Regions from separate parts of the Oribacterium sp. HCP3S3_B9 genome, predicted to be linked through region 3. Evidence: predicted binding sites of a transcription regulator. Region 3 holds the regulator's gene; each other region holds the start of a gene.
What was found. The regulator Rex, encoded in region 3, represses fermentation and respiration genes when NADH is low (regulators of the CRP and FNR family bind a similar motif). The targets are predictions, from matches to a motif close to ATTGTTAANTANTTAACAAT.
Positions count from the first base shown of each region.

Region 1: ACTNC3_RS04255 (4Fe-4S dicluster domain-containing protein) is a predicted target of Rex. The motif match lies at 1,029-1,048, and genes of this name have one in related genera.
Region 2: ACTNC3_RS04635 (flavocytochrome c) is a predicted target of Rex. The motif match lies at 968-987, and genes of this name have one in related genera.
Region 4: ACTNC3_RS03345 (phosphotransferase family protein) is a predicted target of Rex. The motif match lies at 1,112-1,131, and genes of this name have one in related genera.

Region 1 is NZ_JBQHVY010000004.1:138,192-140,395, forward strand. It holds gene ACTNC3_RS04255 (4Fe-4S dicluster domain-containing protein) at 1-944, opposite strand, end outside; gene ACTNC3_RS04260 (chromate transporter) at 1,390-1,971, shown strand; gene ACTNC3_RS04265 (chromate transporter) at 1,968-2,204, shown strand, end outside.
Region 2 is NZ_JBQHVY010000005.1:84,822-87,025, reverse strand. It holds gene ACTNC3_RS04635 (flavocytochrome c) at 1-875, opposite strand, end outside; FMN riboswitch at 1,193-1,316, shown strand; gene ACTNC3_RS04630 (ECF transporter S component) at 1,526-2,116, shown strand; gene ACTNC3_RS04625 (HAD-IIB family hydrolase) at 2,126-2,204, shown strand, end outside.
Region 3 is NZ_JBQHVY010000002.1:216,372-218,575, reverse strand. It holds partial or broken gene ACTNC3_RS02370 (M20/M25/M40 family metallo-hydrolase) at 1-239, opposite strand, end outside; gene ACTNC3_RS02365 (redox-sensing transcriptional repressor Rex) at 557-1,213, shown strand; gene acpS (holo-ACP synthase) at 1,215-1,631, shown strand; gene ACTNC3_RS02355 (NAD(P)H-hydrate dehydratase) at 1,573-2,204, shown strand, end outside.
Region 4 is NZ_JBQHVY010000003.1:136,289-138,492, forward strand. It holds gene ACTNC3_RS03340 (tRNA threonylcarbamoyladenosine dehydratase) at 1-109, opposite strand, end outside; gene ACTNC3_RS03345 (phosphotransferase family protein) at 299-1,048, opposite strand; gene glgB (1,4-alpha-glucan branching protein GlgB) at 1,164-2,204, opposite strand, start outside.

The DNA.
Region 1 (2,204 bases), on a different contig from region 3:
AGGTATCTGGAAATCGCGCACATCGGGGAAACGGTCTCCGACATGTTCTCCTTAAACTGCTCCGGGAAATGCATACGCAGCATGTTGATGAATGCCGGACAGCAGGAGGTCGTCATCTTCTTACCTTCCTTACGTGCCTCGGACCACTCCTCTGCCTCGTACGCTGCGGTCATATCGCCGCCGAGACCGACCTCGACCATGTCGGTGAAGCCGACTTCCTTTAGTGCCTCACGGATGGAGCCCATGGTGATGTCCTTACCGAACTGACCTTCGATCGCCGGTGCACACATCGCGAAGACTTCCTTGCCGGCCTTGATGTCACGGATGACATCGAGCACATCGATCTTCGATGCGATCGCGCCGAACGGACAGCTGTGGATACACTGACCACAGCGGATGCACTTCTTATCGTCGATCTTACAGATGCCGTTCTCGTCGTAGCTGATGGCATTGACCGGACACGGCTTACGGCACGGACGCTCCAGATGCGCGATGGCACCATACGGACACGCGTTCGCACACATACCACACTCCTTACACTTGTTCGGATCGATGTGCGCTCTCGACTCGGTCATGGTGATCGCACCGAAGCGGCAGCTGTTCTGGCACGCCTTACCGAGGCAGAGACGGCAGTTATCGGTTACAGAATAAGTGGATAGCGGACACTCCTCGCAGGCCGGATCGATGACCTGTACGACGTTCGGATTCTTCTCCGTCGTGTATGGATTTGCATCCATGTTCTCAGAAAGACGGATTCTCCATCTCAGAATCTCACGCTCCTTGTAGACACAGCAGCGCCATGTTGCGTGAGGTCCCGGTGAAATCGACATAATCAGCTGATTCTCTGCATCTGGTGTGATCTCGTCATGCTCCCAGAGCTCGCGTGCGAGCCCCTCCATGACAGCATGCTTGATGGAAACCGCACCCCTATCATTTGTAACCATATATTTTCCTCCTGAAAAAAATATACATAAATTCGCCCAGTTATCTGAAGTATAACATGTGATGAAAAACTTGAACATTGTTAATTTGACACAGAATTAACAAGTCGTTTTACATTATATATAGAAGTTTCGAAAATGCTTGTTTTTTCAGAAGAACATGGGGTATTTCCAGGCGGCCAATGCTGACGTCGGGTGGCTTCCCGGATGGTTTTCTGCCGAAGCCTCTGTCGTTGCTGTTCACTCGTAAACAGTAACCTTCGCCTGTCGTCTGCCGATGAAAGCGGCTGGATATCCGGCGTAGAATGATATATTATGTGTTACAGCAAGCTCTGTCATCAGCCGAAGGGGCACATAGTGCTCCCTCGACGAATCATCATCTCAACTACAAACGAGGTAAACCCACGTGAACGAGTCAAATAACACATCCACGGATACATCTGAAGCGATTGCAGCTTCCCCATGCTCCGGCGCGCGTCTCCGGAAGCTCTTCTTCGAGACCCTGTATCTCAGCGCCTTCACCTTCGGGGGCGGCTATGTCATCGTGTCGCTGCTGAAAAAGAAGTTCGTCGACGACCTGCACTGGATCAGCGAGGACGAAATGCTGGATCTCGTCGCGATCGCACAGTCCGCACCGGGCCCGATCGCGGTCAATGGTGCGATCGTCGTGGGCTACAAGATCTGCGGCTTCCCCGGCATCCTGCTCTCGGTGCTCGGTGCCGTCATCCCACCCTTCCTGATGCTGAGCGTCATCTCCCTCTTCTACTCCGCCTTCCGCTCGAATTTCATGATCCACCACATGCTGTCCGGCATGCGCTGCGGCGTCAGCGCGGTCATCATGTCCGTCACCTGGGACATGGCGAGCGGCGTACTCGCCGATAAAAAGTGGTCGTCCCTCGTCATCATGCTCGCGGCCTTCGTCGCAAACTACATCCTCGGTATCTCCACGATCTGGATCATCCTCGCGGTCATCGCCCTCGGCGTCGCCGTGACACTCTGGCGAAATAAAGGTGAGGAGGTGCAGTCATGATCTATCTCCAGCTTTTCCTCGCCTTTCTCCGCATCGGTGCCTTCAGCTTCGGCGGCGGCTATGCCGCGATGCCACTGATCCAGGAGGAGGTCGTGAACCACTATCACTGGATCAGCATGGCGGACTTCACCGATCTCGTCACGATTTCCCAGATGACGCCCGGCCCGATCGCAATCAACGCCGCGACCTTCATCGGACTCCAGATGGCGGGCCCGCTCGGTGCCGTCGCGGCG
Region 2 (2,204 bases), on a different contig from region 3:
GACTCACTGCAGAGGGTCTTTACGAGATCGAAGTTGTTCAGGCCCTTGCCACCGATCATGGTGTCCAGCTCGAAGAGCTCTACAGAATCGAAGTAACCGGTCGGGTTTGCCTGATAATCTGCGTACTGCTTCTCGACGGTCTCTGCAAGTGCGGTGATGTCCGCGTTATCTGCGTACTTCTCCTTCGCAGTTGCAAGCTTCGCCTCTACACCGGCATCCTCACCGAACTCGTTCTCATCCTGCCACTTGGTCTTCGCAGCATTGAGACCACCGGTTGCACGTACGGAGTTACCGCCGACCATCGCCTGGGACTCTACGAGCACAACGGTCTTACCAGCGTCTGCTGCCTCGATCGCTGCCGTCATACCGGCACCGCCGGCACCGACGATAACGACATCTGCGTCGAGTGTCTGATCCTCTGCCTTCGCAGCAGTGGCGATCTCGTTCTCGAAATCAGCCGGATCGAAGCCCGCGCTCTTGATCGCTGCCTTTACAGCCTCGATGATGGCGTTGGATGTATTGGTCGCACCGGAAACGGCGTCTACCTTTACGCTGTTGTTCTCAATCATCTTGCCCGGGATCTCCGCGATGGCCTTATCACCGATACCCTCGGTCTCCTGCTGCTCGGTAACCTCGATCTTGTAGAGCTTATCCTTCGTCATGGTAACCTCTACCGTTACGTCACCGTTGTTTCCCTTCGCTGTACCGGTCGCGGTCACAGCGTCTGCAGGAATCTCGCCTGCTGCCTCTGTCGCAGCAGCGGTGGTCGTTGCCTCTGTCGCAGCTGCCGTCGTCTCGGTCTTGCTGGAACCACACGCTGTCACCAGAAGGCTGGCAGCTGCTGCGAATCCAAGCACCAGATTCATTTTTTTCATGTCTTTTTCCTCTCTCTGTTTCTGCCAATGCTTCCACTTGACACCGGAGCCTATACGTAGTGGAGCGGCATAGATGCGCGCATCCGACTCCTTTTGATATTTTTTTATCATTGGCGTGGACTACTATAGCATAGAGTAAATTTTTAGTAAATCTATTTACTTACGAAATTAGCTTTAGTAAGTAAAAAAAGTTGTGCTTTTTAAATAAGCGCCTGTGTCAGCAGCAGGCGGGCGGCGCAGGATGTAGACATTGGCCCCTGGAGAAAAAGGGCTTGCGCATCACGGAGGGATTCGCTAGAATGTAGACGTAATCAAAAATAGTTCTTCAGGGCGAGGTGCGATTCCTCACTGGCGGTAAAGTCCGCGACCCTGCTCACCCGGGCAGGCTGAATCGGTGAAACTCCGGTACCAACAGTATAGTCTGGATGGAAGAAGAGTATAGTGATGACGATATCTCTGTCCCTGAGTGTATGCTCAGGGACTTTTTTATGCTGGCAGCGGGTTGATCCCGGCGGGCACAGCGATTTTACGTCGCCTCCTTACTCACTTGAAGAATCACGCGTGGCTTTCTGCATGGGACTTGGGCCTGCCTGACGCAGTCCCGGCGTGCCGGAAGAAACACAGTACACGAAATGTGGAGGAGAAACATCATGAAAGACGTAAAAAACACCCGTTACATCGCCGCGGTCGGTATCCTGTCCGCGATTGCCTTCGTGCTTCAGCTCATCGAGATCCCGGTCCCGATGTTCATGCCGACCTTTATCAAGTTTGACTTCTCGGATCTGCCGGCCCTGATCGGTGCCTTCGCGTATGGTCCGGTCGCTGGTATCCTGATCGAGCTCATCAAGAACCTCCTGCACTCGATGGCTTCCCAGAGCTTCGGTGTCGGTGAGATCTCCAACTTCATCCTCGGTGCCGTGATGACCGCGGTGGCCGGTGGCATCTACCAGCATAAGAAGACGAAGCAGGGTGCCATCCTCGGTTCCCTCGCCGGTGCTGTCGTGATGGGCCTCGTATCTGTTCCGTCCAACTACTTCGTTGTGTATCCGGTTTACTACAACTTCATGCCAGAGGAGGTCATCCTCGCAGCCTACCAGGCACTCATCCCATCGATGAAGAGCATCCTTCAGTGCCTCCTCTGCTTCAACCTTCCGTTTACGATCGTGAAAGGACTTCTTGACGTAGTGATCACATTTGTTGTATATCCTTATATCAGTCCGATTCTTCACGGAAGGAAATAATAGGTATATATGAAAGCACTGTTTTTTGATGTGGATGGCACACTGATCGATGAAGTAAAGCACGAGATCCCGGCGAGCACACTGGAAG
Region 3 (2,204 bases):
GCTTCTTTCAATGCCTTCGCCGCAGCGAGGATGGATGGACCCTGCAGATGATGACCGCAGGCGTGTCCGAGGCCTGGAAGCGCGTCATACTCACAGAGCAGTCCGATGTTCGGGCCGCCGTTCCTGTGGTGGAAGACGGCCTTAAATGCGGTCGGGACACCCGCAATGCCGGTTTCGACCTCGAAGCCTTCGCGCATAAGCCACTGTGTCAGAACGTCAAGGGCATGAAACTCCTCCATGCCGGTTTCCGGGTGATCGAAGATATCGTCGGCCATCGCGATCAGCTCTTCCCGAACGCCATCGATCGTTTGAAATAATCTTTCCTTCAAATTAAAAGCACCTCCGTTTTTTGATGAGCCCATTATACAGGGCAGCGGAAGTGCTTGTAAAATATAGAAAACAAAAGATTATTATTTATACTTATTTAACAATATAATTGTTAAGAATTCTACAACTTGCCTTTGACATCTATTTCACAGGATTGTATAATTTAGAACGAAATCTATGATTTTGTATGCAATATCTACAAAATCATATCACAGGAGAGCGTATTAACATGGCAAAGAAAGAAATATCACAGGCGGTTATCCAGAGACTTCCTAGATATTATCGATATCTCGAGGATCTCATGGATCAGGGGATCGAGCGCATTTCGTCGAACGAATTAAGTAAGCGGATGAAGCTCACGGCGTCGCAGATCCGTCAGGACCTCAATAACTTCGGCGGCTTCGGTCAGCAGGGCTACGGCTACAACATCCGAAATCTGCATGATGAGATCGCGAAGATCCTGAACATCGATGAGGAGCATGAGATGATCATCGTCGGAGCCGGTCACTTAGGACAGGCACTGGCGAACTATACAAATTTCCGAAAGCGCGGCTTCATCGTAAGAGCTATCTTCGATCAGGACCCGACGGTTATCGGTACCCGGGTAGGCGATGTTGAGGTGCTTCCGATGGAGAAGATCGATGAGGTCGTGAAGGCATCCAATGTCAAGATGGCAGCGGTCTGCATCCCGAAGACACCGGCCGTGAAGGTAGTCGAGCAGCTGATCGCCGACGGCGTCGTTGGTATCTGGAACTTCGCGCACGTCGATCTCGAGGTTCCGGATGATGTCGTCATCGAGAACGTGCATCTCTCCGAGTCGCTGATGCGTCTCAGCTACCGTATGGGTGAAGCCTACGGACGGAAAGAAGCGGAGGACGAGGCATAAGATGGTGATCGGTATCGGCACCGACATCCTGGAAATCAGCCGTATCGAGAGTACCCGGCGAACAGGCACGGAGACTCGTATTTTTACGGATCATGAGCGCCGGCAGGCATCTGGAAGAGATTCCATGCTTGCCGGTGATTTTGCATGTAAGGAGGCGGTCGCGAAGTGCTTCGGCACCGGCTTCCGCGGCTTCCGCCCGATCGACGTCGAGGTGCTCCGGGATGAACTCGGGAAACCCTATGTCGTGCTTCACGGCGCTGCCCGCACACTGTATGACGAGCTGGGCGGACGCTCGATTCAGGTCTCGATCTCCGACACGAAGGAGCTCGTCATCGCATTTGCCATACTGGAGGGCACAGATGGACACAGACAAGACGACCTATCTCAAGAAGATTCCGGCACGCCGGAGCGACAGTAATAAGGGAACCTACGGAAAGATCCTCGTGGCCGCCGGCTCGGAGGGCATGTGTGGTGCCGCTTACCTCGCCGGTCTCGCCGCCTATCGCAGCGGCGCCGGCCTCGTGCGCATCCTGACCCCTGCGTCGAACCGCCTCATCGTGCAGTCCCTGCTTCCGGAGGCGATCTTCACCGGCTACGATTCGGACAGTAATTTCCGGGTCCTGTCCGAGGCCAATGTCTCCTGGGCGGACATCCTCGTGCTGGGGCCAGGTCTCGGCACCGAGGCGCTGAGCGTGACGCTCGTTCGCGAGCTGCTGCAGGCCATCGCAGCGCAGTGTGATGCAACGCCGTCGAAATGGCTTGGGAAATTCCCGCTTCTGCTGATCGACGCAGACGGCCTCAATATCCTGAGCGTCCGTCCGGAGCTCATGCAGCTCGTCGACCAGATCGCACGGCAGATCCCGGTGGTCGTCACGCCACACCCGATGGAGATGGCGCGCCTCTCTGCGGTTTCGCTGCAGGAGATCCTTCAGTGCCCGGCCCACGCGGCGGAAGCATTGGCCGCGGCACATGGCACCATAACCGTGATGAA
Region 4 (2,204 bases), on a different contig from region 3:
CGAAACCACCGACGCCGCCGACACCGAAGACGATGACACGGGCGTGCTGTAAGACATCCACGGCCTTTGCGCCCAGCAGGAGACGGGTTCTCGAAAACTGATCTGGCATAAATTCTCCTCTTTCGTAAGAAAATCGTAAGGGGGTCTGACCCCATTAAAAAATTCTAAAATTCAAAAAAGCGCTGGCGTTTATCACGTCAGCGCTTCTTATCATATTCTGTTTTTCGGATGTCTGTCAATCAGAACTGCAGGTCTTCGGACCGTGCGCTTATGCTACCGGTGCCGAAGGCGGTGCGGATTACATCAGGTCGGCGACATTGAGCCAGCTCTCGAGGATCTCCTTCTCCTCCGGACGCTGCTTCGTAAGGTTCGCAGCGGCGACGATCGGAAGCCACTTGTGCACATAGCCCTTGTCGGTGTTGGTCTTCGCGCAGAAATCCTGATAGTACTGCTCTGCCGCATCCCGATCCTCGAGGTAGAGTGTCGTGTAGGTTCTCGCTACGTCGGCGCTTGCGTTACCCTGGGTGGCATGTACCCAGTCGATGAGGTACATCGTGCCATCCTCTGCGACGATGATGTTATCCGGGCGGAAATCACCGTGCAGGAGCTTGAAGTGCTTCGGCATGGACTCGAGACGGGTCAGGAGCTCATAACGCGTGCTTGCATCGATGGTGTTGAGGCCATTGATCTGGTAGGTCAGCTTATCGCGCAGCTTCTGAAGCAGCGGAGCCTTCTTCGTGAACATCAGCATCTGAAGATCGACCATCTGTGCGATGTACTCGTTCTTCTTCTCCGGATGCTCCTTCATGAGCTCCTCGAGTGTCTTACCGGCGATGTACTCACGCTCGATCACCCACTGGCCATCCTCCTCGTAGATTCCGAGAATCTTCGGTACATGGAGGCCTTCGATGGTCTCTACACGTGCATGGGCGAAGGCTTCATGAAAAACTTCTGACTTGTCAAACGACTTTTCAAAAATCTTCAGAATCTTATCACCATCGCGATAAACACTCTTGCCCGCTTTTTTCGATAATAATTCTCTAGCCATAGTTGTTCTCCTTTTTTAAGTATGAGTCTATTTTACTACACTTCATGATAAAAGGAATACAAATTTGTTAAATTAATAACAAATTTTCCCGTTATAACTTTTTATCTATACCGGCTCAATGATACTGGAAGCGGAAGACGGCACAGCCATACGCCGGGAGCGGGTACGCGACGTGGTATGGTCTTCCATCACACTCGCCCTTCTTCGCCTGGTAGGCATTCTTCCGTCCGTCCTTCGAGCTGACGGCGCCGTTTTCATCGAAAATCAGCGTATAACGGCCGCGCGTCGGAACACCGACCGCATAGTCCGGACGCTCCACCGGGGTCATGTTGACGACGAAGACAAGGCTGTTCTTTCCGGTATGATCCTTCCGGATGAAGCTGAAGATCGAGCGGTCGGCGTCGTCCGCATTGATCCACTCGAAGCCCTCCCAGCTGTCGTCCTGCTCCCACATCGCCGGGTACTTCCGGTACATATGGAGGAGATCACGCATGAAATTCTGCACGCCCCTGTGCTCCGGCTCCTCGGTGAGGTACCAGTCGAGGGCGACCTTCTCATCCCACTCGTGCAGCTGTGCGAAATCCTGTCCCATAAAGAGAAGCTTCTTGCCGGCGTGACCGAACATGAAGAGGTAGCCGCACTTTAAGTTTCGGAACTTATCCTCATAGAGACCCGGCATCTTGTTGATCATCGAACACTTGAGATGGACGACCTCGTCGTGGCTCAGCACCAGGATGAACTTCTCGGAGGAAGCATAGCTCATACCGAAGGTCATCTTGTTATGTGCCCCCTTACGGAAGTACGGATCCAGCTTCATATAGTCGAGGAAGTCATGCATCCAGCCCATGTTCCACTTGTAGGTGAAGCCGAGGCCGTCATACTCCGGCGCCGCCGTCACCTTCGGCCATGCCGTCGACTCCTCTGCGATGATGATGCTGCCGTCCTTCCGACCGAGGATGATGGAGTTCAGATGCTTGAAGAACTCGATGGCCTCGAGGTTTCCGTTTCCGCCGTACTTGTTCGGTACCCACTCGCCATCCTTGCGGCCATAGTCGAGGTAGAGCATGGACGCCACCGCATCGACACGGAGTCCGTCGATGTGATACTCGTCATACCAGTACAACGCGTTTCCGATGAGGAAGTTCTGTACCTCATT